One region of the Glaciibacter psychrotolerans genome, then DNA from elsewhere that is predicted to be linked to it. Evidence: predicted binding sites of a transcription regulator. Region 1 holds the regulator's gene; the other holds the start of a gene.
The links. The regulator LexA, encoded in region 1, represses DNA repair genes until DNA is damaged. The targets are predictions, from matches to a motif close to TCGAACANNTGTTCGA.
Positions count from the first base shown of each region.

Region 1 (4,197 bases):
GACCTCCCTGCTGCACCTTCCCCACTCCATCGACGACGAACCGGCGTTGGGAGACGGCCTCCTCAGTTGGTTGGCCTTTGCCGACCAGAAGGTTGCTCAGGTGACGACTCTTGTGCGGGGTCTGGCTGACGGCAAGGCTGCAATTTCACCGGACCTGGCCGCCGCCGCTGCAGCGCTACAGTCTCGCCAGGATGCACCGGGTGTGCGCGACAGCAGCGTGCGTGCGCGCGCGGCGGCGCTGACCGGAACCGACTTCACACGCGGGTCTTACGAGCACCGTGTTGAGGCACAGGATGCTGCACTCGGACTTCCTGCACTGCCGACCACCACAATCGGTTCGTTCCCGCAGACCACCGACATCCGTCGAGCGCGCGCCCAGCACCTGCGTGGAACGCTCTCAGCCGAGGACTATCGCGGTCTGATGCGTGCCGAGATCGCACGGGTGATCGCCCTACAGGAACAGATCGGGCTCGACGTGCTTGTGCACGGAGAGCCGGAACGCAACGACATGGTGCAGTATTTCGCTGAAAACCTCGAGGGCTTTGCGACCACGGCCAACGGCTGGGTGCAGTCGTACGGATCTCGGTGTACTCGCCCCTCGATTCTGTGGGGTGACGTGTCGAGGTCGGCTCCGATCAGCGTCGATTGGGCGAGCTACGCTCAGAGCCTCACGGCTAAGCCAGTCAAGGGCATGCTGACCGGACCGGTGACGATTCTGGCGTGGTCGTTCGTGCGAGAAGACCAGCCACTCGGCGACACGGCGCGGCAGGTCGCGCTGGCGTTGCGCGATGAGATCGCCGACCTAGAGGCCGCAGGAATTCAGATTGTCCAGGTCGACGAACCGGCGCTCCGGGAACTTCTTCCGCTCAAGCGGGCGAATCAGGCCGCCTACCTCGACTGGTCAGTGGGAGCGTTCCGTCTGGCGACGGCGGGCGTCTCGGCCGCCACCCAGATCCACACCCATCTGTGCTATTCGGAGTTCGGTGTCGTCATCGATGCCATCCGCAACCTGGACGCCGATGTGACCAGCATCGAGGCGGCACGCTCACGGATGGCGGTCGTGGCCGATCTCGGCACGAGCGGCTTCGATCACGGGATCGGTCCGGGCGTCTACGACATCCATTCTCCGCGTATTCCCAGCGTGGCCGAGGTGGTCGATCTGCTCGAACGAGCCCTCACAGCGCTTCCCGAGCGTCAGCTCTGGGTGAATCCGGACTGCGGGCTGAAGACGCGCGGCTACGCCGAAACCGTCGAATCGCTCACCAATGTGCTTGCGGCGACACGGCAGGTGCGCGCGCGAGTCGCCGGTTAAGCACCGCGAGTCTGCGGGAGTTGGTGCCTCGGTCAGTGGGGCAACCAACCCCTGCAGACTCGCGGAAAAAGGCGCGGCAGTCGAGGCGAGCTAGACCGAGCGCAGTACCGCGACGATCTTGCCGAGAATCTCTGCGTGGTCGCCCATGATGGGCTCGAAGTTCGTGTTGCGGGGGAGCAACCAGGTGTGGCCATCGCGCTGACGGAACACCTTGACAGTGGCCTCGTTGTCGAGCATTGCAGCGACGATCTCGCCATTCTCGGCCGTCTTCTGCTGACGCACGACAACCCAGTCGCCATCGCAGATTGCGGCATCGATCATTGATTCACCGACGACCTTGAGCATGAACAGGTCGCCCTTGCCCACCAGCTGGCGGGGGAGGGGGAAAATCTCGTCGATCTGCTGGTCTGCCGTGATGGGGACGCCGGCGGCAATGCGGCCAACGAGCGGAACCATCGCGGCATCTCCGATCTGGATCGATCCACCCAGGATGTCCGAGTCGCCGGGCGCACCCGATGTGTCGTCGCCCGATTGGGGCAGTTCAATGAGGATCTCGAGAGCCCGGGGGCGGTTGGGGTCCCGCCGCAGGTAGCCGCTGAGTTCAAGCTGGTTGAGCTGGTGGGTGACGCTCGACAGGGATGCAAGGCCAACCGCGTCGCCAATCTCGCGCATGCTTGGCGGATAGCCCTGGCGGCTCACGGATCGCTGGATCACGTCGAGAATCGCGAGCTGTTTCTCGCTCAAGCTCTTGCGACGTCGGGTGCCGCCCTTGTCGCGCGTATTGCTGCTTTCTTTCGCCATCTCAATGCTCCTCGCGCCGATGAATCTGCCGTTGGACCGGCTGTCGCCCTGTCGAATTCGAGAGTCTCAGCCGGGGCTGTTTCTCGGGAATGTCGGTGGTATCTGGTTGTGTTCGAGCCGTCAACAAAACTGTAACCCCGTCCGCCCCGAAAACAAACACTTATTCGAGTGTGTTGCGGCCGATTTTTCGAAAATATCCGTAAACAAGGTTGATTGTTCGAAGAATCGAATATATATTCGGAACAAAGATTCGCATCCGGCTCTCCCGGCCGAGAGTCGGATGCGTACTTACCAGGAGGTTCACCATGAGCACCACTGCTCCGCACGGATCCATTGGCACCACCCGGCTGCGTCTGACCCGGCGCGGTCGCCTCGTCTTCAGCACACTCGCGGCGGCGCCGCTGGTCGCCGTGGTTCTTGCCGCAGCGCTGAACGGCGGCGCGGCGCTCGCCTCGGGGGCCGGCACGAAAACTCACACGTTCTCCTACGTCACAATCACGGCAGGCCAGTCGCTGTGGCAGCTGGCCGAGCGTCTGGCACCGCACGACGATCCGCGCGACGTGATCGCCGAGATCGTTGCCCTGAACCAGCTCGACTCGGCCGACGTGGTCCCGGGGCAGCGCCTCGCGCTTCCCGCGTCCGACTAGTACATCCCGCCGGGCACGCGAACGCGGCCGGCGGAAGGGTGCGGGAGGTAGCCGGACGTGCCAGCACCAATGAGTCGTACTCGTTTGCAACTCAGAACTGCCCGGTACCATTGCACGGGTGACCAGCCTCAATGACCTTCCCCTGCGCGACAATCTGCGTGGACTCGTTCCCTATGGCGCACCGCAGCTTCACGTTCCGGTGGCCCTCAACGTGAACGAGAACACTCACCCCATTCCCGAGGCTGTGGCGCACCACATCGTCGCATCGTTGGCACGAGCGGTACTCACGGTCAATCGGTATCCCGACCGCGAGTTCACCGAACTGCGCGAGAGCTTGGCAAATTATCTCGGTCACGGACTGACAGCCGAGAACATCTGGGCAGCGAACGGCTCCAATGAGGTCTTGCAGCAGGTTCTGCAGGCGTTCGGTGGCCCGGGCCGCACCCTTCTCGGTTTCGACCCGACCTATTCGATGTACTCCATTTTGGCGTCGGGAACAGACACCCGGTGGGTGGCCGGCGAACGCGACGCCGACTACGAGTTGTCGGCCGACACCGCGGCCGCCTGGGTGGCGAAGACGCAGCCCGACCTTGTCTTTCTCTGCTCGCCCAACAACCCCACCGGCACACCGCTCGCGCTCGAGACGATCGCGGCGGTCTACGACGCGACCGACGGAATTGTCGTCGTCGACGAGGCCTACGCGGAATTCGGCGGGGCGGAGGCGCCAACGGCGCTCAGTCTGCTCCCCGGGCGCGAACGGCTTGTGGTCTCCCGCACCATGAGTAAAGCCTTCGCCTTTGCGGGCGCGCGGGTGGGCTATCTGGCCGCCGATCCTGCGGTGACCGATGCCCTTCGTTTGGTGCGGTTGCCCTACCACCTCTCCGCGCTCACCCAGGCCGCAGCAACGGCCGCCCTTGATCACACGGCCGAGATGCTGGCGATGGTCGACGACATCCGGGTTCAGCGCGACCGTATCGTGACGGAATTGCGTGACCTGGGGTACCGGCCGTACCGGACCGGCAGCAACTTCGTGCTGTTCGGCGGCGTCGAAGATCCAGGTGCGACGTTCACGGCGCTCCTCGCGGAGGGAGTCCTGATTCGCGATATCGGAATACCGAATCACCTGCGCGTGAGTGCTGGAACCGAAGCCGAGACGACAGCCTTTCTGGCCGCCATCTCGCGGCTCGGTGCTCCGACCGTCAGCCGAGCGGAATAGGCTAGCGCTATGACTTCTTCCGCACAGGAACCAGCCCCCCGTATCGCGCAGATCAGCCGCGCGACGAGCGAGTCGAGCATCGAGCTGCGCATCAACCTCGATGGCACCGGTGTCAGTGACATTCAGACGACGGTTCCGTTCTACGACCACCTGCTCACGGCGTTCGCGAAGCACTCGCTGACCGACCTCACCGTACGGGCCACCGGCGACACCGACATCGA
Region 1 covers NZ_JACCFM010000001.1:227,229-231,425, forward strand. The annotation lists gene metE (5-methyltetrahydropteroyltriglutamate--homocysteine S-methyltransferase) at 1-1,312, shown strand, start outside; gene lexA (transcriptional repressor LexA) at 1,403-2,113, opposite strand; gene HNR05_RS01080 (LysM peptidoglycan-binding domain-containing protein) at 2,419-2,760, shown strand; gene HNR05_RS01085 (histidinol-phosphate transaminase) at 2,879-3,976, shown strand; gene hisB (imidazoleglycerol-phosphate dehydratase HisB) at 3,986-4,197, shown strand, end outside.

Region 2 (4,197 bases), 1.3 Mb from region 1:
GCTCCCAGCGCCGCCATGCTTCCTGACGCACACGCTGCCTCATGCCGAGAGGAGGGGAGTTCGCGCCAGGCATCCGTCACCGCGGGAAGCATGGCCCCGAGGTGAGACTGACCGGTGAAGAGCTCGCTCGCGTGGTTGCCCACGTGCCCGCGCTGCACGTCGCGGGCGTCGATTGCGGCATCCTCGATCGCGCCGAGTGCAGCCTCGCGCAGCAGCGCGAAGAGGGGATCAGCAGTGCCCTCGGTGCTGATATTGCGCGCGAAGTCCGTCTGAGAACCTCCGAGCAGATACACGCCGTTGGTGCGGTTCATCGTTATCGACTCCGTTCAGGACAGCTGTCCGGGTCGACTGTCCTGGACATGTGGCCTACGGTATAGGTGTGCCCGCATCCCGTCAACCCACGCACCCCGACCATTCGACCGCACGCACGAGTTCGCGCGATGATCGAAAAGAGGCGCTCATCGTGGCGGCGGTGAAGACGCTGAAGGAAGTCGGCCTGAGCGGATGCACCGTGCGTGCGCTGGTGGATCAGACGCCATTCAGCAAAAGTGTCGTGCACTATTACTTCGACAGCATCGACGAGATTGTCGAGAGCGCCTACGGCCGCCTCACCGAGAGCTACGTCGCGAATATTCGACGGGCCGCGGCCCAGGCGGACGACCCGGTCGACGCATTCTGGACTGTGGTGTTCGAATGGCTCGGCCCGTTCGTCACACACATGAGCATGCTCCGACTGTGGCTGGAATACTGCCAAGCCGGCGTGGACAGTGCCGAGAAGATCACGCGTGCCGAGAAGATCACACGTGCCGAGAAAAAGGGCCTGCGCCACTCCATTGAGGCGATTGAGACGCTCCTCGCCGATGCGCTGCAGGAGATCCGCCCGCAGGAGATCCGCCCGCAGGAGATCCGTACGCTCGCTTCAGGCGCGAGCGAGAGCGCGCTGCGCTACCTCATGGGCTCGGTGATTCAGATTCCAGCGTTTGCCGACAGCTTGTCGGTCTCCACTGTCGAACGCGTGAGTGCTGATCTATCGCTGCTCACCGGCGTTCCCGCGCCTTCGGCCCGATGGCAGCCGTTCAACCACGACCGGTTCTGCGCGGTGTGCGGAGATGATTCCTTCTCCCGGTGAGGCAGGTAAAGTGATCGTGACGTGCGCGACGCCGACTGTCGCTCCGAGGGGGAAACAATGACTGCAGCACCGGGCTGGTACGCCGAAGCCGAGGGATCGACTCGCCAACGGTGGTGGGACGGCACCGGGTGGACCGAGCATGTTCAGGATTCGACACCGAACGTTTTTGCCGTGGCCCGACCGGCCGTCGATGGAACGACTCCCGTGTATGGACCCTTGATCTGGCTGATCGTGCTTCTTCCGCTCATCACTGTGCCGGCGATTCTGGCCTGGGACATCGAGGCCTACCTGATGGCGTCGATGTCGGGAGAGTTGATTTTCGATGGGGGCTACATCGCCCTTCAGGCGATCAGCTGGCTGTTGTACGCGGCGACCGTGGTGTGTGCCGTTTTCGACTCTCGGCGCCTGCGCGCTCTCGGGTATGTGCGACCGTTCCACTGGGCGTGGACGTTTCTGTCCAGTGCCGTCTACATCATCGGCCGTTCGGTGGTCGTGAAGAAGCAGGCGGGGCGTGGACTGACGCCGATTTGGGTGATGATCGCCGTCTTCGTTGTGGACATCGTGGTCATTTCGACGAAGATTGTCGGTGCAATGATCGCTGTGGTCGAAATGATGCCGACGTACTAGCGGGTATCAGGGTCTAACGGGTATCACGGCCGAGTGAGGCCGCCCATCGTGGGGGAAGGCGCTCGATGGTGGGCGCGTGAACAGGGGAGTCGATGGCTGCAGCGCCAGGATGGTACGTCGAGCACGCCGGGACGACCCGCCAGCGTTAGGGGGACGGTTCCGAGCGGACCGAACACGTGAAGGATGCCGTGGACATCGTTGACCCGGCATCGGGCCGCCCGGCACTCACGGCAGCGACTCCGATCTCTGGCCCACTGATCGGGGTGATCACCCTCCTGCCTCTACTTCTCGTTCCCGTGCTTGTTGCGTTCGATGCCAGCGGAGACTCGGTGGGGAACGCGTGCGGAACGGTCATGCCGAGTGAGAGCTATCGCGTCACGATGCTCTGTGGTTAGCTGATCGGGCGGTGCCTATCGTGCCTGCTGTTTTCGACTACCGTCGACTGCGCAGTCTCGGTTTCGTGCGCCCGTTCCGCTGGGTCGGGGCAGTTCTGCTGACTGCCGTGTACCTCATGGGACGCGTTATCGTCGTCAACCGACAGGCGGGGCGAGGGCTCGACCGGGCGGCGCTCCTCCCCAGATAAATGTTCGATGACTTATGCACAGATCCTGAGATTTGCTCGTATTCATCTGCGCAAAGTTTTAGAGTGGGGGTATGGAAAAACTCACCGATCGACTCAGGGAATCCGCCGCAGCGGTCGCCCGGCTCGGTGATGGTGTGGCCGCGTTCCACGGGCTCTCCGACGCCGAGTTGCTCGGGGCGCAGGGTCTGATTGCGACGCTACGGCGACAGGTCGACAGTTACGCGGTGTGGGCGGCCGGCGAGATCGCGCTTCGATCGAAGCCCGAGTTCGGTCAGCGGGGCCTGGCCCGGCGGCACGGCTTTGGCAGCCCGGAGTCGATGATCGAACGCACCGCCGGAACGACCCACGCCGACGCTGTGAAACTGGTCAGCCTGGGCGTGATGCTCGCCGACACCGCGGATGCCGCCGAGGCTGCTGTGGCCGCTGACGCTGCTGCCGCTGCTGCTACTGCCGCTGCTGCCGCTGCTGCCGCTGCCGCTGCTGCTATTGCCGCTGCTGCTACGGATGCGGAGGATGCCGCCGCCGAATCGGGTGACGCTTCACACGCCGACGATCCCGGCGCTGTCGACGCGGAGGCCGGCCCGCCGCCGGGTGCGCCGAGTGCGTTGTCGTGGCTGGCCGAGGTCTCGGCGGCGTTGAACGCGGGAACACTGTCGGCCGATGCCACAGCCGCCATCCGCAAGGGCCTGGGCGAGACCGGCCCCGGCGTGTCGGCCGAGAAGCTTCACGCGGCAGCCGTGCTTTTGATCGGTGAGGCGCGCACCCTGAGCGCCGACACGCTCTGGAAGCGGGCCCGGGTGCTGCGGGATCAACTCGACATCGAGGGCATCAGCCGCCGCGAGAAGACCCAGCACGGTGAACGCTTCTTCCGCCTCTGGAAGCAGCCCAACGGCATGTACCGGACCAGCGGCCTGTTCGCGCCCGAACAGGGCCGGCAGATCGAGCTGATCGTCGAGGGAATCACCGGCCCTCGCCGCGGCGGACCGCGCTTTGTCGACCCCACAGCCCACGCGAAAGCTCAGGCCCTGCGCGACGACCCCCGAACAACCGACCAGATCGCCGCCGACGGCATCCTCACCCTGCTGCACCTCGGCACCGAGGCTGACCCCCACGTCGTCCTTCTCGGCCGCCGCCCCACCGTCACCGTGCACGTGAACGCCGCAGCGCTTCCCGCGGCCAACCCGCCCGAGCACCCCGAGCCCGCCACGCGCGGCACCGCCAGCGATGACCGCGATCAGCATCCGCGCAGCGGCGAAACCCTGTCGAGCTCGGCCCTGTCGCCACCAGCACCAGCACCAGCACCAGCACCAGCACCAGCACCAGCACCAGCACCAGCACCAGCACCAGCACCAGCACCAGCACCAGGCTCAGTATCAGCACACGCGCCCGCGCCCCGACCAGCCGCGCCCCTGCCACGTTCGGCACCCAGCACATCAGGCGCAGCGGGCGGGTTCGGTCATATCGACGGTGTCCCGGTTTCGCTTGCGACGGTTGAACGGCACCTCTGCTCCGGCTACATCGCCGTGCAGTTCGGTCCCACGGGTCAGCCGGTCAACCTCGGACGCGAACAACGCTTCTTCACCACGGCACAACGCGCCGCGTTGGCTGCCCGCGACGATGGGTGCGGCTGGGTGGACTGTGACAAACCAGCCTCCTGGACCGAAGCGCACCACATCGAGCACTGGGTCGATGAACACGGCAACACCGACCTCGCCGTTGGCATTCTGCTCTGCTACTTCCACCACATGCTGCTGCACAACAACGGCTGGCACATCGACCGACACGGCGACACCTACTGGCTTGTCCCACCAGGCGACATCGACCCGAACCAGACCCCGATCCAGCTCCGCAGCGTCAA
Region 2 covers NZ_JACCFM010000001.1:1,531,617-1,535,813, reverse strand. The annotation lists gene HNR05_RS07215 (acetyl-CoA acetyltransferase) at 1-311, opposite strand, end outside; gene HNR05_RS07210 (TetR family transcriptional regulator) at 380-1,129, shown strand; gene HNR05_RS07205 (DUF2510 domain-containing protein) at 1,187-1,756, shown strand; gene HNR05_RS07200 (hypothetical protein) at 1,945-2,151, shown strand; gene HNR05_RS07195 (HNH endonuclease signature motif containing protein) at 2,411-4,197, shown strand, end outside.
Region 2: HNR05_RS07195 (HNH endonuclease signature motif containing protein) is a predicted target of LexA. The motif match lies at 2,332-2,347, and genes of this name have one in related genera.